DNA from 2 places in the Ruminococcus sp. RTP21484sp1_RTP21277st1_D2_RTP21277_210401 genome. Region 1 is predicted to be linked to the other one. Evidence: a T-box and tRNA genes for the amino acid it is inferred to sense, from the RefSeq annotation. Region 1 holds a T-box; the other holds one or more tRNA genes.
The links. The T-box of region 1 lies ahead of AB5706_RS01550 (valine--tRNA ligase). A T-box ahead of a tRNA ligase gene usually reads a tRNA of that ligase, here a tRNA-Val.

Region 1 (10,802 bases):
ACCACTCTCCATTCAGCTTCACCTGACTGGACGGGGTGAAATTCGTGCCTTGGATATAATAAGTCCAATCTGTATCCGACACTAACCGAATGGAATCTAAGGTCACATCATAAAGTCCCATCCGCATCTTCATTCTCTCAAAAGGATTTTCTCCTCCATAAGCATATCGCTGACCGTACAGCACATCATACTGCAGAGTTTCCAGATCGACCTGATAATTCTTGGTATTTCTTCTTGCCTGATGATATTTCATGATCGTACCCTCATGAATACCAACTCTGTCCAGAACCTCTGCTGCGATCTGATAAGAAGCCAGATTCTCATCTTTCTTGGTAAGTCCCATATTATCCCAGATTACATACTCCGTCTGGAAAAGATACTTATTTTTCAGATCCTCCACAGTCAGTCCCATAGTCGGCAGATGATCCCCATACATAACCAGGATTACATCCTCCGGATAGTCTGCCAAAGCATCTGTTAACTCTTTCACAAACTGATCCATCTCATGAATCTGATTCACATAGTACTCCCATTTACAATTCAGCTCATCCGTAGGAGAACCGGAAACTGTAATAGAAGGATTGTCCAGAATGGGCTCGCTTGGATAATCACCATGTCCCTGCACGGAAATGGTATACACATAATCCGGACTGTCAGTAGAATCCAGACACTTAATGATCTCATCCGTCAACACACTGTCTTTTACCCATCCAAGAGGATTCTGCAGGTTCTCATCTGCCATATACTCTTCAGAGGTAAAGGTGTCAAATCCCAGATTGGGGAAAACAGACCTTCTTCCATAGAAGTTGGCTTCATTATTATGTACCGCATGTGTGGAATACCCCAGATTTTTCAGAACATAGGGCACACTTTCACAGGTAGTCTCCTTAAGAATACTCTTATAAGGATATTCACCTGGTCCAAAATAGTGAAGACTCATACCTGTAATGGTCTCAAATTCCGTATTTGCCGTACCGGCTCCAACAGAAGGAACCTTGTAATATCCGGAAGAATACTCTTTCATCAGCTTCCTGAAGTTCGGGATTGGATCTTCAGAAATATCCAGGTAATTTACCAGTGTCGGGTCAAAGAAAGACTCAAGCTGAAGGAACAGAATATTCGGTCTCTTTCCATCCTCCTTGGTCTTTGGAAGATTGGACTCTGTCTTCTCGATCCGGTTAATCTCATCCTCAGAATAATCCCTCGGCTCACTGATACCTGTATTAAAAATAGTAGTCGCCAGACAATAAGGATAACCATAATCCTCATAAGCAAACGCGATATTGCCAAAATAATTAGACAAAACCCTTTTTTCAAGAGCCAGCTGTGTCACGCCTCCAAAAGCCACAAAACCAGCAATTACCAGCGGAATCACATACCGGTACTTAATCTTCTGTTCATACTTCGGTCCCTTGACCAGTAGGATCAAAAGCCCCAGCACCACAATTCCGATCAAAATACATCCGATCACCACACCATAAAACGGCAGATATTTCTGCATGATCGCAATACCATCCGTCAGCATATGCAGATCCGGTCCGGTAAATGGTGTAACACGGTTCATCAGAAGAATGCAGTTTACGATTCCCAGAAACAGCCAGAAAACGGAAACCACAACTCTCCAGAAGCACCGCCTGTGAAACAGATAAACGATCAGCATTGTAGTAAAAATAAACATCGTATTATAAGCAAATACCAACGGTTTTCCCGTCATATAATCCCAGGCCTCCACTACAGAGTGGCGGCACAGTGCCTCTATAAGGAAATAGAGCACTGCGCACCAGAGTGCCTGGAGAATCAGGGAAATCTTATTGCAAAATTTGCTCAGCTTCATGCAAAATCTCCTTTTTATCTCTTAAGCTGCTCAAGCTGTGTTTCAACCTTATCTTTCATCTCTTTGTACTTCGCAAGCTTCTCCTTCTCTGCATCAACCTTGGCAGCAGGAGCCTTATTTACGAAATTTGGATTATTCAGCATTCCCTCACAGCGGGCGATTTCCTTAGTCAGTCTCTCCTGCTCCTTTGTCAGTCTCTCAAGTTCTTTTTCCTTGTCAACAAGGTCTTCCAGAGGCATATAAACAACTGCATTGGAAACAACAACAGAAACTGCATCCTCACCGATACCAGTCTTATCCTGCTGAACATGGATTTCTTTTGCAAAAGCAAGGTTTGCAAAGGATTTCTTGCTGTTCTCATACATCTGACAGATAGCAGCATCTTTTCCAACAATGATCAGATGTGTCTTTCTGTTCTGCGGAACATTCATACTGGTTCTTGTGTTACGGATGCCGCGGACAACCTCCTGGAAGCTTCCGATTGCAAGCTCAGCCTCAGGAGAATTCCACTCGTCCTTATATACCGGCCAGTCAGAGATCATAATGGACTCTTCCTCCGGAAGCAGTGTGCAGTAGATTTCCTCTGTGATAAATGGCATAAACGGATGAAGTAGCTTCAGTCCCTGGGTCAGCGCTGTGCGAAGTGTCCAGAGAGCCTCGTTTGCCGCCTTTGGATCCTCTTCTGCCTTCCACAGACGAACCTTGGCGATCTCAATGTACCAGTCGCAAAGCTCATCCCACAGGAAATCATAGATTTTCTGAACCGCAATACCCAGCTCATATTTTTCCATATTGTCGGTTACTTCTTTGATCACATTGTTCAGTCTGGAAAGGATCCATTTGTCCTCAGCGCAAAGAGAACCAATCTCCGGCTCCGTTACATCCTTTCCTTCCAGATTCATAAGAACGAAACGGGAAGCATTCCAGATCTTATTTGCAAAGTTACGGCTGGATTCTACACGCTCCCAGTAGAAACGCATATCGTTTCCAGGTGCATTACCAGTCATCAGAGTAAGACGAAGAGCATCTGCGCCGTACTTGTCGATTACTTCCAGCGGGTCAATACCATTTCCAAGGGATTTACTCATCTTGCGTCCCTGGGAATCTCTTACCAGACCATGGATCAGTACATGATGGAACGGTGTCTTGCCAGTCTGCTCAAGAGCAGAGAATACCATACGGATAACCCAAAAGAAAATAATGTCATATCCGGTTACCAGCACATCTGTTGGATAGAAGTACTCCAGTTCCGGTGTCTTATCCGGCCAGCCAAGTGTGGAAAATGGCCACAGAGCAGAGCTGAACCAGGTATCCAGAGTATCCTCGTCCTGATGAAGATGCGTACATCCGCATTTCGGACATTTTTCCGGCATTTCTCTTGCAACTACAGTCTCACCACACTCATCGCAGTAGTAAGCCGGAATTCTGTGTCCCCACCACAGCTGACGGGAAATACACCAGTCACGGATGTTCTCCAGCCAGTGAAGGTAAGTCTTGTCAAAACGCTCTGGAACGAATTTCAGATCTCCATCCTCAAGAGTCTTGATAGCAGCTTTTGCCATTTCATCCATCTTTACAAACCACTGAGGCTTGATCATCGGCTCTACGGTTGCATGGCAGCGGTCATGTGTTCCAACGCTGTGATTGTGCGGAACAACCTTTACCAGAAGGCCAAGCTTGTCCAGATCCTCTACCATGGCTTTTCTTGCCTCATAACGATCCATGCCGGCGTATTTACCACCCAGCTCATTGATGGTAGCATCATCATTCATGATGTTTATTTCTGGAAGATTGTGTCTCTTTCCAACCTCGAAATCGTTAGGATCATGTGCCGGTGTGATTTTTACGCATCCGGTACCAAATTCTTTATCAACATACTCATCGGCAATAACCGGGATCTCTCTGTCTGTGAGGGGAAGCTTCAGCATTTTGCCAACAATGTCTTTGTAACGGTCATCATCCGGGTTTACTGCAACTGCAGTATCTCCAAGAAGTGTTTCCGGACGTGTTGTTGCAATTTCCACGAATTTTCCTTCTTCTCCAACAACCGGATAATTGATGTGCCAGAAAAATCCGTCCTGATCCTCATGCTCAACCTCTGCATCGGAAATGGAAGTCTGGCATACCGGACACCAGTTGATGATACGGGAACCTTTGTAGATGTAGCCTTTTTCATATAACTTGATGAAAACTTCCTGTACGGCCTTGGAGCAGCCTTCGTCCATGGTGAAACGCTCTCTCTCCCAGTCTGCGGAAGCACCAAGTTTCTTCAGCTGGTTGATAATTTTTCCGCCGTACTCTTCTTTCCACTCCCAGGCATATTCCAGGAATTTCTCACGGCCGATTTCTGCCTTGTCGATGCCTTCTTTTTTCAGTTTCTCAGTAACCTTAACCTCTGTAGCAATAGCTGCATGGTCAGTTCCCGGCTGCCACAGTGCTTCGTAGCCCTGCATTCTCTTGAAACGGATGAGAATGTCCTGCATAGTTTCATCAAGTGCATGTCCCATATGCAGCTGTCCGGTTACGTTTGGCGGCGGCATAACAATGGTAAATGGTTTCTTATCCGGGTTTACTTTTGCATGAAAATATCCGTTGTCCATCCATTTCTGGTAAAGACGTTCCTCGATTCCTTTTGGATCGTAGGTCTTTGCAAGTTCTTTGCTCATGATTTTCCTCCTAAAAAAAGAGCCCCTCACACAATTGTGTGAAGGGCGAAATTAACGCGGTACCACCTTCATTATGTGCAAAATGCAAAGTACTGTTTCCCTGAATTCATTTACAGTCTTCGCTCTGTTGTACACATATCTCTTTCCTGTAACGCTGGAATTGCGTGAAAACTTACTGCAGATATCACTGCTTGTTCAGTTTCCCGGCTCAGAAGCTACCTTCAGTGAATGCGGATCTCAAAATGTCTTCCACCACAGTTATCCCTGGACATTTCTCTCTGGGAGGGCATTTACTTACTCCTCTTCTTCAACGCTTTTCGCTGCAGCGGTCTGATCTCCTTGTAAATATCCGGAAAAAGCCGCCACTTTTATGGATATAACTATAATTGCATTCTTCCGGCTTGTCAAGCTAATTTAAAAATTTCACAATTACAATAATTTTTATTCCACACTCTTTAAGGATTCCACCATATCAATGGTTTTCAGCTTAAAATGCATCACCCCATTCACCACAATGGAAAATATGCTTGTCAGAATTCCACTGTATAAAAAGCTCAACGGCTTAATATTACGTCCAAACATAACTGCATCCACCTCAACCGTAGTAATCACATACCTGTGAATGAGAATTCCAAACACTGCTCCAAACATAATTCCAAGCACTGTCAGGATCACGTTTTCCCGAAGCACATACTGGGAGACCTCTCCGTCATAGAAGCCAAGCACCTTCAAAGTTGCCAGCTCCCTCTGTCTTTCTGTAATATTGATATTATTCAGATTATACAATACCACAAAAGCCAGCATTCCTGCGGAAACGATCAGCACCAGGATCACCGCATCCAGAGTGCTCAGCATACGGTCAACCTGTGATGCCAGACTACTGGTATAACTGATGCTGAGAGCACCAGGATTAGCAAGGATCCGGCTTCCTGCCATTTCCAGATCATCCTTGCAGTCTTCCTGCATAGTAAACACAATGTTCTCATACTCCGGCTTTTCCCCGAACGTCTGCTCATAAACCCTGGGCGTCATATAAAGGTAATGGCTCATATAATTCTCTGTGATCACAGCCACCCTCACCTTATATTCCTTATCTCCCTTTTTTAGGGGAATCATATCTCCCACCTTTAATCCCAGCAGGGATGCTGTTTTCTCGGAAATAGCAGCACCTTCGTCGGTAAGCTCATATGTTTCCCCGGTAATACGGTTCTTTAAGGTTACATCCCTTGCAAACTCACTCAGGCTCTCTGGCACAAACAGATAAATACTGACGCTGGAGCTGCCTTTCGGAGCACTGATCTTCGTCATCTGTACCCGATTGCAATGGGCGATTTGCTCATTTTCCTTCATATATTCAAACAGCTCTGCATGTTCTTCCTCTGTAGCATCGCTGTCCTCAATCACCATTCCGTCATAATGCTGAAGCTCCCGGTACTGAATAGCGGCAATATCACTGATGGAATCCTGAATCCCAAAGCCAACCAGCATCAGTCCCATGCTTCCTGCAATTCCAAAGACCGTCATGATCAGGCGCTTCTTGTAACGGAAAAGATTTCGAATTGTGGACTTCCAGGAAAAGCTTAAATGCTTCCATATAAATGTGAGCCGCTCCAGCAATACCCGCTTGCCCTCTTTCGGAGCCGGTGGGCGCATAAGAGAGGCCGGTGTCTCCTGCAGCTCCTTTCCACTTGCGAAAAGAGTGGCTCCAACTGTACATACAACAGAGGCTGCGGAAGCGATCAGTGCGAAGCCAGGCTGATAATCAATGGAAATGGTATTTGCCACGTTATGATACATAATTCCATAAGCAGTTATAATAATGTATGGAATGATTTTCTCTCCGATCAGCATTCCCAGCACACTGCCAAGAAGAGTTGCAAAAAATGCATAACAGATGTATTTTGCTGCAATAGCAGACTTCTTATATCCCAATGCCTTCAAGGTACCGATCTGGGTTCGCTGCTCCTCCACCATACGAGTCATAGTGGTAAGACTGATCAATGCCGCTACCAGGAAAAAGATGACCGGGAAAACCTGACCGATGTTTCGAAGACGATCTGCATTATCACCGTAATCCGTATATTCCGGAAGAGCCTCCCTATCTGTGACCATCCACTCCGGCATTTCCAGATCTTCCAGCTCCTTTTTCGCATCATCCAGCTTCTGCTGATTCTCGGCAATCTCATCCTCAGCATCTTTTTTGGCGTCTTCGTACTCTTTCTTTCCGTCTGCAAGGTCTTTCTCGCCTTTTTTCAAGTCTTTAGCCGCATCCTGAAGCTTTTTCACATTGTCTGTAATCTCTTTTTCACCGTCTGCAAGCTTCTTCTCATTGTCTGCGATTTCTTTCTCACCATCGGCAAGTTTTGCCTCATTTTCTGCAATCTCTTGCTCACCGGAAGTAAGCTTTGCCTCATTTTCCGCAATTTGCCGGGCACCGGAATTATACTGTTCCAGGCCGGAAGCATACTGCGCTTCGTTGTCATTCAGCTTTGCCACATTGGCATCCAGTTCCGCCTGTCCTGCTGCCAGGGTCTCTGCATTGGAATCAATTTCTTTCTGGGCTTTATTCAGTTTTTTCTTTGCTGCCTTTAACTGCTTCTGACCTTTTTCCAGTTCCTGTTCCCCTGCCTCTATCTCAGCTTTCGAAGCAGCAAGAGTATTCTCCTGTTCCTGAATCTGAATCCATCCGGCGTCAATCTCTGCCTGACCTGCTGTTATCTGTTCCCGTCCAGCATTCAGCTCGCTTTCTTTCTGAGAAAGCTGGGAAAGTCCATTCTCGACTGCTGCAAGCCCGCTTTCCAACTCACTTCTGGTCGCTGCAAGCTGCTGCCGCTGACTCTCAATCTGCGCTTCACTTGCCTGAATCTGCTGGCTTACCGCCGCCTCCTGTTCTTCCAGTGCAGACACCTGAGCTGCCAGAATATCTATTTCCTCCTGGGAAGCATCCGGATTTTCCAGTGCTGCGTTGTAACTTGCGCGTACTATCTCAAGCTGACTCTGCAGCTCCGTCAGCTGAGCTTTTGCACTTTCCAAAGCACTTATTCCATCCTGAAGCTGTGCTTCTCCTGCTGATACCTGGGAAAGTCCATCTGTAATCTGCTGCTTCTGGGCATTTAACTGGGTTCTGGTACTTTCGATCTGCTGCTGTCCGGCAATGATCTCCGCTTTTGACTGATCCAGTTCACTTTGCTTTGTTGTCAAAGTCTGCTTTGCGGCTTCTAACTGCTGCTCGCCTGCCTCAATCTGGGCTTTTCCATCTGCAAGTTTCGCTTTATTTTCATCTAAAGTCTTCTGATTTTCCTCTAATTCTGCCAGACCACTGGTTACCTGCTTCTGCGCGGAATCAAGCTGAGCCTGTCCGTCAGCAAGCTGGGCTTTTGCTGCATTTACCTGACTCCATCCATCATCCAGCTGGCTTCTGGCAGTGTCAAGCTGGCTTTTGCTGGAGGAAAGCTGACTCCTGGCAGATTCCAGCTGACTTTTTCCATCAGCAAGCTGCGCTTTTGCATCTTCTAACTGGTTTTTCCCATCAGTAAGCTCTGTCTTCGCATCTTCCAGCTGTTTTTTTCCATCGGCAAGCTCTGTTTTTGCGTCTTCTAACTGGGATTTTCCATCTTCATACTCTTTCCTGCCGTCTTCTAAATCCTTTTCACCTTTATCCAGCTCTTCTTTTGCGTCAGCAAGCTTTTCATCTGCCTCTTTTTTCCCATCGTCCAACTTCTTCTGGGCATCATTGATTTCCTCCTGTGCATCCGCCTTCACAGCTGCAAGGCGGATCTGACAGCGATCATCTGCTATGTTTTCAACACGGTCTTTGATCTTGGCGATCAGATTCTCATAACCGTCTGTATAACTTGTAAGACCCTTTGCCCCATGAACGGTCACATAAATCTGCGTATAAATTTCCTGGTCAAAATCTTCTGGGAGCACATATCCAAATCCATTGACTTCACCAGTTCCAAGGGTGGTATTTCCTCTATTAAAGGAAATATAAAGAGGACTTCTTCCAGTTCCCACTACCGTATATTCTGTGGTCACAAGAACGGGGGAATCTCCTTCTTCACGCAAAGCCACCTTATCTCCTACCTTATATTCATTGGAAGAAGCAAATGTGCTATCCAGAAAAATCTCTCCACTTTTTTCCGGAAGGCGTCCCTCCTGCACATCCAGTTTATTCACTGTGTCATTTATGGATTCAATGTGAAGAACCTTCTGCTTCTGGCCTTCCCCGCACATCACATCGGTAGACCAGGCACCTTCTGCGGACTCGATGCCATCTATACTTTCTATGGAAGAAACATCATCAGATGTCAGGCCCATTGTGCCCACAACCTTGATATCCATCAGGCTGCTTTCGTCATAATAGGCATCTCCGGAATAGCGCATATCCGGCGAGGAAGCCTGAATACCGGAAAAGAAGGCCACTCCAAGAGCCACGATCAGAAGAATGGAGATAAACCTGGATTTGCTTTTTCGGATCTCCATCCAGAATTCTTTTCTTAATGCTTTCATCTCTCACCTACCACTCAATTTCTTCTACCGGGGTTGGGTGGGCATTCAAAGTCATCTGTGCCACCTTGCCGTTTTTTATTTTAATCACGCGATCTGCCATAGGCGTCAATGCAGAGTTATGAGTGATAACCACTACTGTCATCCCCTTCTGGCGGCACATATCCTGTAAAAGCTTGAGAATCGCCTTACCAGTCTGGTAATCCAGAGCGCCTGTTGGCTCATCGCAAAGGAGCATCTTCGGATTCTTGGCAAGAGCTCTTGCAATGGAAACTCTCTGCTGTTCACCGCCTGATAACTGGGCAGGAAAATTTCCAAGTCTGTCTTTCAGCCCCACCTCTTCCAAAACAGTTTTCGGATCCATGGGGTTCTTACAGATCTGTCCTGCCAGTTCTACGTTTTCCAAGGCTGTCAGATTGGGAACCAGATTATAAAACTGAAAAACAAATCCAATATCATCCCTGCGGTAGCTGGTGAGCTGGCGGTTATTGTATTTCGCTATATTCCTTCCATCTACCCAGATCTGACCGCTGGTGGCAGTATCCATTCCGCCCAGAATATTCAGAACCGTAGTCTTGCCAGCACCACTGGGCCCTACGATCACGGCAAACTCGCCTTTAGCTATGTTAAAGCTGATCTCATCTACTGCGATTATTTTTACTTCTTTCGTTCCATAAATCTTAGAAACCTTTTCAAGGTGAATATAGTTTTCTGTGGTACCCTGCAATTTATCACACTCCTGTTTTTCAAATATATTTTAATTTTAGTATAGCATTGCAGGTTTTTTTGTTCAATCAGAGAAAGTATGAAATTTCTATAAAGATAACTATACGTTACTGGTCACGGAGTAAACAGTAACAACTATACCAATCGCGTAGGATATGAATTCAAGTGTGCAGTTATAAAAATTATAGTTATTTCAAAAACAGCCTCTGACTTTCCCAGTAAAAAAGTCAGAGGCTGTTTTTCTTTCCTGCTCATCAATTGCAGAATATATAATTACAATCTGCATATCCGTATTTCATAAGGCGTGGAGAATATACATACCAGTATTTATCTGAACTGGAATCAATTACTACCACAGTATCACCGGTATTCAGTTCACCAATCTCATTTGCCGCATCATATCCCATAGCGGATCGAAGAGCCAGATAGCCGGTAGGCACTTTTACATACAAGGTAGCATATGCATTTCCACCCACCAGATAATCTTTGTTTACAAATCCATTGGTATCATATTTCGGGGAATACACATACCAGTACTGGGAATCACTTGTATCCAGAAGCTGTACGGTATCACCGGAATATAATTCCCCGATTTCATTGGAAGCATCATATGCCTTCATATTGCGAAGTGCCAGATAGCCCTTGGCAACACTGACCGTTCTTATTTCACCAAAATAGCTGGAATCTGTATCCAGTCCCTCTTCTCTGTACAGGTACTCCTGGTTCACATATCCATAGCCGTCCAGTTTCGGGGAATACACATACCAGTACTGAGAATTGCTGCTGTCGGAAACCCAGACGGTATCTCCCGAATAGAGCTCACCGATTTCATTAGATGCATCATATTCCGGTGCATTGCGAAGAGCCAGATATCCGGTGGAAACGCTTACGGTCCACATTGTATTATAGGAAGATGTCACAGAATCCAGATAATCATTATTCACATATCCGAAATCGTCATACTTAGGAGAGTATACATACCAGTAACCAGTGGCGCCAGTATAATCCAGTACCTCCACCAGATCACCACTGTAAAGTTCTCCGATCTCATTACCGCTATTATAGGA
Region 2 (10,802 bases), on a different contig from region 1:
AAGAAACCATCCTTTGCCGTAAAAGCCAAAGAACTGAAGCATGAGATCAGCTCTTATCTGGGCATTCAGACTGTAACAAACGTGCGGGAACTGATCCGCTATGACGTAGAGAATATTTCCGATGATGTATTTGAGAAAGCATGCCATACCGTATTTGCCGAGCCGCCGGTAGATGATCTTTATCTGGAGAAATTCGAGGCAGCAGATGGCGCACATGTTTTTTCCGTAGAATTCCTTCCTGGTCAGTTTGACCAGAGAGCAGATTCCGCTGTTCAGTGCGTGCAGTTCCTGGATGAAAATGCACAGCCGATCATCCGCTCTGCCACTACCTATGTGATCGAAGGTGACATTACAGAGGAAGAATTCGAGGCAATCAAGAATCACTGCATTAACCCTGTAGATTCCCGTGAGACAGGCCTTCAGAAGCCGGAGACACTGGTTACAGAGTTCAAGGACCCGGAAGATGTTAAGATTTTCGATGGCTTCCGCGATATGGATGAAGCACCATTGAGGGAGCTTTACAGCTCCCTGAACCTTGCTATGACATTCAAGGATTTCCTTCATATCCAGAACTATTTCAAGAACGAGGAGAAACGTGATCCGTCCATGACCGAGATCCGTGTTCTGGATACTTACTGGTCTGACCATTGCCGTCATACCACATTCTCCACTGAGCTTACACAGGTGAAATTTGATGAGGGTGATTATAAAACTCCTATCGTTGATACCTATAACAGATATCTTTCCGACAGAGAAGTCCTTTATAAGGGACGAGACGACAAATTCGTCTGCCTGATGGATCTTGCTCTTATGGCTATGAAGAAACTGAAATCCGAAGGCAAGCTTCAGGATCAGGAGGAGTCCGACGAGATCAATGCCTGCAGTATTGTAGTGCCGGTTGATGTAAATGGAAAAGAAGAGGAATGGCTGATCAACTTCAAGAATGAGACACACAACCATCCTACTGAGATTGAGCCATTTGGTGGCGCAGCTACCTGCCTTGGCGGTGCAATCCGTGACCCGCTTTCCGGACGTACTTATGTATATCAGGCAATGCGTGTAACAGGAGCAGCAGATCCTACTGTTTCCGTAAAAGAGACTCTGAAAGGCAAGCTTCCGCAGAAGAAACTGGTTCGTGGTGCAGCTCACGGCTACAGCTCCTACGGTAACCAGATCGGTCTTGCTACCGGCTATGTAAAAGAAATCTATCATCCGAATTACGTTGCAAAACGTATGGAAATCGGTGCAGTTATGGGTGCTGCTCCAAGACGTGCAGTTATCCGTGAGAACTCTGATCCGGGAGATATCATCATCCTTCTTGGCGGACGTACCGGACGTGACGGTATCGGTGGTGCTACCGGTTCCTCCAAAGTACATACAGAGGCTTCTATCGAGGTCTGCGGCGCTGAGGTACAGAAAGGAAATGCACCTACAGAGCGTAAGATCCAGCGTATGTTCCGTCGTGAGGAAGTCAGCTATATCATTAAGAAATGTAACGACTTCGGTGCAGGCGGTGTATCCGTAGCAATCGGAGAGCTGGCACCTGGTCTTCAGATCGACCTTGACAAAGTTCCGAAGAAATATGCAGGTCTTGACGGTACTGAGATTGCAATTTCCGAGTCCCAGGAGCGTATGGCAGTTGTTGTTGCTCCGGAAGACGTAGAGAAATTCCTTGGTTTTGCAAACGAAGAGAACCTGGAGGCAGTTCCGGTTGCAGTTGTAACAAAAGAGCCAAGACTGGTGCTTTCCTGGAGAGGAAAAGAGGTTGTAAATATTTCCCGTGCATTCCTTGATACCAACGGTGCACATCAGGAGACAACCGTAGAAGTTGAAATCCCGAATAAAGAGGGCAACCTTTTTGAAGAGCGTCCGGACGTAGCGGATGTAAGAGAAAAATGGCTTTCCACACTGGCAGACTTAAATGTATGCTCCCAGAAGGGCCTTGTAGAGATGTTTGACAGCTCCATTGGTGCAGGAAGCGTTCTCATGCCTTATGGCGGTAAAAACCAGCTTACAGAGACTCAGGCAATGGTTGCCAAGGTACCGGTACAGAATGGAACTACCAATACAGTAACCATGATGAGCTATGGCTTTGATCCATACTTATCTTCCTGGAGCCCATATCACGGAGCTGCTTATGCAGTGACAGAATCTGTTGCAAGAATCGTGGCAGCAGGCGGTGATTATAAGAAGATCCGTTTCACCTTCCAGGAATACTTCCGTCGTATGACAGAGGATCCAAAGAGATGGAGCCAGCCATTTGCAGCACTTCTTGGTGCTTATGCAGCACAGATGGGATTCGGTCTTCCGTCTATCGGTGGTAAGGACAGTATGTCCGGAACCTTCAATGACATTGATGTTCCGCCAACACTGGTTTCCTTTGCAGTGGATGTTGCCAAGCTTCAGGATGTGATCACACCAGAGCTGAAAAAGGCTGGAAATAAACTGGTATGGCTTCGTGCACCCAAGGATCAGTACGATTTACCAGACTATACAGGCATTATGGAGCAGTATGAGAAGCTTCACAATGATATGCAGGCTGGAAAAGTGGTTTCCGCTTATGCACTTGACCGTCACGGTATTGCTGCAGCTGTCAGCAAGATGGCATTTGGAAATGCAATGGGCGTGAAGATTGAGCATAGCCTGGATACAAGAGACTTCTTTGCACCAGGCTTCGGCGATCTGGTTCTGGAAGTTCCGGCTGAAAAGGTTGGTCAGCTTTCCATCACATACACCGTGATCGGTGAAGTAACAGCTGATGGTAAATTCTCCTACGGAAACGCTGAGATCACTCTGGATGAGGCTTACAAGGCATGGACAGGCACTCTGGAGAAAGTATTCAAGACAACCTCCGGCGAAGAAAATGACGGACCAGTTGCCATGGCTGTAAAGACAGCAGATCCAGAAGCAACCTATGAGAATGGTGTTTACAATACTAAGAACATTTATGTTTGCAAGCATAAAGTAGCAAAACCACGTGTATTCATTCCTGTATTCCCGGGAACAAACTGTGAGTACGACAGTACAAAGGCATTCGAGAGAGCCGGAGCTGAGGTAGACGTTAAGGTATTTAAGAACTTAAGTGCAGAGGATATCCGTGATTCTGTGGAAATATTTGAGAAATCCATTGATCAGGCACAGATGATCATGTTCCCAGGCGGTTTCTCCGCTGGTGATGAGCCAGACGGTTCTGCGAAATTCTTTGCAACTGCCTTCCAGAATGCAAAGATCAAAGAGGCAGTTATGAAGCTGTTAAATGAGAGAGATGGTCTTGCACTTGGTATCTGTAACGGATTCCAGGCGCTGATCAAGCTGGGACTTGTTCCATACGGTGAGATCTGCGGACAGAAAGAGGATTCTCCTACACTGACCTATAACACCATCGGACGTCATATTTCCAAGATGGTTTACACAAAGGTTGTAAGCAACAAGTCTCCATGGTTGCAGAAAGCCACACTTGGCGGTGTATACTGCAACCCGGCTTCCCACGGTGAGGGACGCTTCGTAGCAAACGATGAATGGCTTGCTAAGCTCCTTGCAAACGGTCAGGTAGCTACCCAGTATGTAAATCCAAACGGAGAGCTGGATCAGTCCGAAGAATCCAATATCAACGGATCTACCTATAACATTGAGGGTATCACAAGCCCGGATGGACGTGTTCTCGGTAAGATGGCACATAGCGAGCGCCGCGACAATGGCGTTGCAATCAACATCTATGGACAGCAGGATATTCAGATCTTTGAGTCCGGTGTTGAGTACTTCAAATAAAACGTTGCAAATAAAACGTTAAAAAAGAAATATCCTGGTAAGTACAAAGCTTTTTCCGCATTGTAACTTATCCAGGATATTTTTTGTATCTTCATTACTTTGATTTTCGTCATCGCAGATGCATTGCCATCAATATAGTTCTTGCGCTATATTTAATAATTTTAATGAAATATTTTCCAGGCTATTTCCATCTAATGTATGTAAAAGGAAATACAGCAATTAATTTCGTGTACTGCAGAACACAAAAAGGAGCGAAAAACCTTATGGAAAATTTGGTGAAAAAGGCAAAATCCGGAGATTCCGGTGCATTTGCACAGCTCATCCGGATGAATACCCAGAGCATGTATAAAGTAGCCTGGGCCTATCTGAAGAATGACGAAGATGTGGCAGATGCCATACAGGAAACGATTTTAAAGTGTTATGAGAAGCTTTCCACTTTAAAAAAGGATTCTTACTTCAAAACCTGGATGATTCGGATTCTGATCAATAACTGCAATGAAATGCTTCGGCATAAAGGCCGTGTTTTTCCTACGATGGAAATGGAAGAGGGAATCTTCGAGGAATCAGGCTATGTAGATTGTGAGTGGAAGGAAATCCTGGCATCCCTGGAAGAGAAGTACCAGGTGGTGATGCTTTTGTATTACAGCAAATCCCTTAGTGTAAAGGAAATTGCCGCTCTTCTGGAAATCAGCCAGAATACAGTGCTTACAAGGCTCTCCAGAGCCAGAAAACAGCTTCGTGCAGAGTATGAAGGAGGATATATTCATGGATGATAAATTGTTTGATGTTTTTTCAGAAGAAACAGAAGTGCCGGAATGTGTGCGCAGGCGTGTAGATGAGACATTGGAAATGATAGAGAATTCGGCAGAGTCCGATAGAGGGTATCAGAAAGAAGAAAAAACGGGAAAAGTAATAAATGGCACTGACAGAATGGGAAAAATTGGTACACGGAAAAACTGGAAGCGCAGTTTAATCCTGACATTTGCGGCAGTGATGGCATTTGGTGCCACTGTTTTTGCAGCAGAGAAGTATATAGGAATTTCCGGTTTTTTTCAGGAAGTTGGAAATAAGATGCCGGAAGAAGCCAAGGGGCTGATTGAAAAAGATCCGGTGCAGCAGGAAGATGGCGATTCCATTCTCACTTACACCGTGAAGGAAGCCCTATGTGATAAGAACAGTGTCCAGGTGGTGGTGGAAGTCACAGCGAAAGAAAGAGGCAAATATCTTCTGGCAGGACAAGACACCATGAATGAGGATCCTGTAAGAAATCTTGGAATTGAAAGCGACAAGACAATAGGAGAATATGCCGCAGAAAAAGGGCTGATCATCGTAAAGGTTGGAGCCAGCTTTGATTTTGATTCAGATCTTGGCATTGAAACAGCAGTGGGAGATTATCGAAATCTGGAAGATGATGTAGTAGATTTCTATTCTTCCGCGGTAAAGACAAATGAGAGTAAGAATCTTACCATTTCCTGCATCGGAACTGCCACGCTTCCGGATGCTAAGTGCGTTGATGATGTGATGCGTACAAATATTACTTTCCAGCTGGAAGATAAGAGCCAGGGGAAAAGTATGACCTATGTGCCTGTGGATGGTGAAGGGATAACTGCAGCTGGAAAAGTAAAGATCCTGTCCGCAGATATAGAAGAAACAGAAGTGGGCGATTACGTCACAATCCATTGCATCTTCTTAGAAGAGTGCGACAGTATTTCCCTTGACGTAATGGATCTGAATGGAAATCTGTGGCAGCTTTCCGACCTTGGCGGTGGTTCAGAGGTGGCAGAGGTTGGAAAAGAAGCCACCTTCCAGAGAAGCTATCAGAAAACGGACCTTGCCGACGAAATCGGAATACGGGGATATGACTATGAAACGAATACCACGTATGAGCCGGTAAAAATGAAGCTTAAGAAATAGAATAATCGAAAAAAATCCCCATTCACTGTTTTTTGCAATTAAAACAGTGGGATGGGGACTTATTTGATTTGTTAAATTAAGATTATCCGAACTTTCGCATATTGCTCAGATCGGAAAAATCAATCATTTTGATTTCTTCAATGTTGCCGGTTGAGCCCATTGGGCAAACGGCGTAGTTTCGCGTCTCATTTCCTATAGTAAGCTTTACCACATAATGCCATATGGACCATGATGGAGAGCCAACCGGATAATCACCAAAGCAATAATGAATATCATCAAATCCACCGACTAATTCAGCGAACTCACCGAGAACTGACGGTGATGTGCTAGAGTTCCAACGGTAAGTTACAAAAAATGGCTCATTGGGATCTGCTGCCAGATCGACTGTATGATCGTTATATCTGGTTAAATATTTAAAGCGGCCTGGTTCTCTGAGGTAGGCACTTATAGCGTCCATCTTTTCAAAAGGAGTCATATCAGCAGTTGTAGTTTTGTTAATAATGTCAATCAGCCATGCGTTTTCTGCCTGATCATAATCCAGAACATTTAATGTCACTGTATTTGCAACCGTATAACCTGATAATGAATATTCCCTGAATTCTACAGTGTAGGTTCCTGCTTCGAAAAATTTCACGTATTTGATATAACCGCCTTTTACTTTCTCTAATGAAGTAGTTTCTGAGTCATTGTTTTCTAAAGGAATATCATCAAAGAAACGAGATGAACCACTTCTGTATGCGCTGGTCCGCGAGTCATTTCCATTAAAAATCAAGGAAAAAGAGTTCGGATCCGGATTGTCTGTCTTTATAAAAAGAGGTTTGAGACAATCGGTGTAAATATCTGCCTTCTGTTTGTCCAGACCGTAAATTTCATATGTATATTTAGCTGGTGCATTTTCTTTTTGGTCGTGTGCAGGCAGATCAGCTTTGGAAATCGGTGTGGGTGTAGGAACCGGTGTGGATGTAGGCGTTGGTGTAGGTGTAGGGGTTGCACTTTGGTGGGTACTGTTTGTCTCTCTGTTTGTTGTGCAATGGCCTGTAGAAGACCATTTGGAATAGTATTTTTTTCCTTTAACGGTCATGTAAGTGCGGGTTTGCATATAATATGTAGTCCCGGCACGGAGGCCATTGAGAAAAATTGTGTTGTTTTTGTTACCTTTGACTGTTATAGTTTTTGCATTTTTTAGTTTTGAATTAGTGGCATAGCGCAGCTGGTAACCACTGGTCTGGGAGGTTTGTCTTTTTACTACTACAGTTGCAGCTGCTGTTTTTGCATAGATATTCATTATCTGGGCTTTCGGCGGTAAAATGACAAACTGTTTTTTAGCAGTGCCGGTATAAGTGCCTTTTCCAATAATCTGAACCGTGTAAGTTCCTACTTTTTTGCAGCCTTTAGAGTACTTTACAATATAGTTTTTCTTTTCCTTCAAGACTTTTCCTTTATAAGTTACTCTTACTTTTGGACGCTGTACCTTTTTATTATAAGTAAGCTTTGTGGCTGATAATTTAATCCTGGTATTTTTCACATTTACCCTTGCTGCGGCAAATACCTGGCTTGAACTGCAAAACAGAAGCAGTAAAATGATGAGGCAGAGGTGAATCTGCCGGTGTAGATGATGATTTTTTTTCATGGCTTTTTACTCCTTTTATATGATAAGTTTATTGGGTTTTGTAAAAATATAACTATTTATGACCAGACCGTAGCAGCCATTTCTGGTCAATCTTTTTTACCTCATCATCTGCAAACCGGATATGCAGTCTGACGGAATTGGACAGTTGTACGATTTCCTCTACAGTACCTTCCCCAAATTTGGGATGAGTTACCACATCGTTTACCTGGAATTTTATTTCGCTATGTTTGGCGCTTTTGTAGGCCTGTTCACGGCGGTAGGTGTCCCGGATGGGAACTGTCTTGTCATGGATAGGGTTTTTCAGAGCTTTGTCATAATTGTGCTTCAGAAGGCTTTCTCCGATTCTGTAATAAGGAGTAGGCGCGGCGCCCACAAGAGAACAGCAGTATTTCCAGGCGCTCCCATGCTTTCCTGCCTGCCAGTTATACTGCGCCGGGATTTTCATATTGTATTGCATATAATGGGCGTATTCGTGCTTATAAAGATCCAGGCGATCCTCTTTGGAAAGAGGCTTCTTTACGGCATAACCAATAAACAGAAGGGAAAAATAGAAGCCTTCCTTTTCATGAGAAGAAGCAGGTGTATAAGAGCCAAGTACAGCCTCATCGTAACCAAAGCGGATAGGCACAGAAGCTCCACGAAGCCCAAACCTGCGGTCAAGAGTCTGGAACAAAGCGCGGATCTGAGCTTCGTGTATTGTAGTTTCATTATCAAGAAGTTTACGGATGGATGGGTCGATGTTCATACAGTTACTCCTTTGTGTAAGATGATTATGGCAAAAAAAAGATGCTGCAATCTGCAACATCTATAATAGCGAGAGGGGGATTCGAACCCTCGACACCGCGGGTATGAACCGCGTGCTCTAGCCAACTGAGCTATCTCGCCATATTCATTTCATAAGTATGGGGCCTACAGGGCTCGAACCTGTGACCCTCTGCTTGTAAGGCAGATGCTCTCCCAGCTGAGCTAAGACCCCATATACAAACTGTGAAGTATCTTCTCTTCCGCAGCTCGCTTTGCTATTATACTATCAACTGTCGCAAATTGTCAACAACTTTTTTTACTTTTTTTCAAAAAATTTAGAATTATATTTTTTACTATTTATTTTGGGTCCTTATTTGCAAAAAGCGGAAAACAATTTGGCAAGTAAGGTTCTTTCCAAAATGAGAATTGATGTTATACTGAGTCTGTAAACAAGAAGAGCAAACAAAAGCATACCGGATACCTGCAAGAAGAAAAAGAACGGACGCAGTGTATTCGTATGGTCTCATAAAAAAGAGCTCACAAACATGCCCTGAGATCATAATTGCGATCAGCTGACAATTGTTTTTCCTATTAGGAAACGTCAGTTGGCGATACGAAAAATAGAAGAGGAGAAGATGGTATGAAGATTTTAGATTCCAAATTTATGAAGGGCTTTATCAAAATGGCAGACGATGGTTTCCAGCAGGGCTGGCATGAGAGAAACGGCGGAAACTTAAGCTATCGTCTGAAAGCAGAAGAAGTAGAAATGATCCGTCCACGTCTGAATGCACCAGGCGAGTGGCAGCCTATCGGCACAGAGGTGCCGGGACTTGCAGGAGAGTTTTTCCTGGTAACCGGAAGCGGCAAATATTTCAGAAACATAGCAGTTGACCCGGAAGCATGTCTTGCAATCATTGAACTGGATGATAAAGGTGTTAATTACAGAATCCGCTGGGGACTGGTAGAAGGCGGCCGCCCGACCAGCGAGCTTCCAACCCACCTTATGAATCATGAGGTAAAAAAGAAGCTTACAAACGGCAGACATCGTGTTATTTATCATGCACATACAACCAACACCATCGCATTAACCTTTGTCCTTCCATTGGATGACAAGGTATTTACAAGAGAGCTTTGGGAGTCTGCAACAGAATGCCCGGTTGTTTTTCCAGACGGTGTAGGTGTTGTAGGCTGGATGGTACCAGGCGGAAGAGAAATTGCAGTAAAAACAGCTGAGCTAATGAAGAAATATGACGTTGTCATCTGGGCACATCATGGAATGTTCTGCTCTGGTGAAGATTTTGATCTGACCTTTGGCCTTCTCCATACAGTAGAGAAGTCTGCGGAAATTCTGGTGAAGGTAATGTCCATGGCACCGCGTAAGCTTCAGACCATTACTCCTGACGATTTCCGCGCAGTAGCCAAAGACTTTCATGTTACTTTACCGGAAGAATTTCTTTATGAAAAAGAACAGTAAGTAAATTAATATAATAATGTGAGGTCTGTCTGTGATGAGAAAATTCACAGGCAGATTTTTTACTTTAGAGGAATTTAAGTTTAATAAATGTTTATAAAATGTGAAAAAATTGCTTGACAATTCATTGCCTGTATGCTATTTTAAATAAAAATTTAATTCAACGAACTAAACCAATGAAGCGGGAATAAAAACAATCGTGCACCCACAGAGAGTCCGGGAGGCTGAGAGCCGGGCGGTAAGGCAGTTTGTTAAATGGGCCGCTGAGGGCGCATGGAAAGGCAGAATGCGTGCAGAACAAATGCAGAGAATTGCAGAAGAAATGCAAACATATCTGATTGAAGCATAAAAGTAGATTCTGCAGAAGCCAAGTATTATGCGACGTAGGACATACGTCAGTTGTCAGGAATATGATGGTATTCCGTTAAGAGCACGATTTTATCGTGAAGCAAGGTGGCACCGCGGGTGAATATTCAGACCCGTCCTTGACAGATATGGAAATTCTGTCCTGGACGGGTTTTTTGTGTACTAGAAAATTACTCCGTAATGTTCCTGTTACACCTAAAAACGCTCTGCGAGGATGCGGCGCGCGCACTGTTCAGGAAATAAATCGGGAGGTGTTCTATGTATCCAACATTTGATAAGATCAGGGAAATGGCAGCAGGAGATTACAAAAGAATTCCAATCTGCAAAGAGTTATACGCAGACAGCTACACACCAGTAGAGATGATGCGGATTCTGCAAAAGGCAAGTCATCACTGCTATCTGCTGGAAAGCGCCAGCCAGAGCGAAGCGTGGGGCAGGTATTCTTTTCTGGGATATGACCCTTCCATGGAAATCACCTGCACAGACGGAATCCTGCGAATTCGAAAAACCAGTAAGACGGAAACTTTTGGCAGAAGCGGCAATGCGGCAGAAAGCAGTACAGAAAGCAGTACAGAAGAGGTTCGACAGGTTGCCCATCCAGGCGATGCCATCCGTGAAATCATCAGTCAGTACAAAAGTCCGGTTATGGACGATATGCCCACATTTACCGGCGGCCTGGTAGGCTACTTCTCCTACGACTACATCAAATACAGTGAACCCAAGCTGGAGCTAACAGATAAGGAACAGCAGGATTTCCGGGATCTGGATCTGATGCTGTTTAATGATGTGATCGCATTCGACCATTACCGTCAGAAGGTTCTTCTCATCACAGGTGTGATGACAGATGATCTGGAAAAGTCCTATAAACAGGCCTGTGAAAAACTGGAAGAAATGACAGAGCTGATCAAA

Region 2: it has a tRNA-Val gene. The T-box ahead of AB5706_RS01550 (valine--tRNA ligase) is inferred to sense a tRNA for this amino acid. The anticodon was not compared.

Annotation. Positions count from the first base shown of each region.
Region 1 covers NZ_JBCOMJ010000002.1:66,172-76,973, forward strand. Annotated here, with positions in the region: gene AB5706_RS01545 (LTA synthase family protein) at 1-1,834, opposite strand, end outside; gene AB5706_RS01550 (valine--tRNA ligase) at 1,849-4,500, opposite strand; T-box leader at 4,539-4,820, opposite strand; gene AB5706_RS01555 (FtsX-like permease family protein) at 4,942-9,012, opposite strand; gene AB5706_RS01560 (ABC transporter ATP-binding protein) at 9,020-9,736, opposite strand; gene AB5706_RS01565 (hypothetical protein) at 9,990-10,802, opposite strand, start outside.
Region 2 covers NZ_JBCOMJ010000036.1:27,655-38,456, forward strand. Annotated here, with positions in the region: gene AB5706_RS19520 (phosphoribosylformylglycinamidine synthase) at 1-3,768, shown strand, start outside; gene AB5706_RS19525 (sigma-70 family RNA polymerase sigma factor) at 4,032-4,541, shown strand; gene AB5706_RS19530 (hypothetical protein) at 4,534-5,682, shown strand; gene AB5706_RS19535 (hypothetical protein) at 5,765-7,312, opposite strand; gene AB5706_RS19540 (hypothetical protein) at 7,365-8,057, opposite strand; tRNA gene AB5706_RS19545 (tRNA-Met) at 8,124-8,197, opposite strand; tRNA gene AB5706_RS19550 (tRNA-Val) at 8,216-8,288, opposite strand; gene rhaD (rhamnulose-1-phosphate aldolase) at 8,697-9,530, shown strand; gene AB5706_RS19560 (hypothetical protein) at 9,727-9,876, shown strand; gene trpE (anthranilate synthase component I) at 10,152-10,802, shown strand, end outside.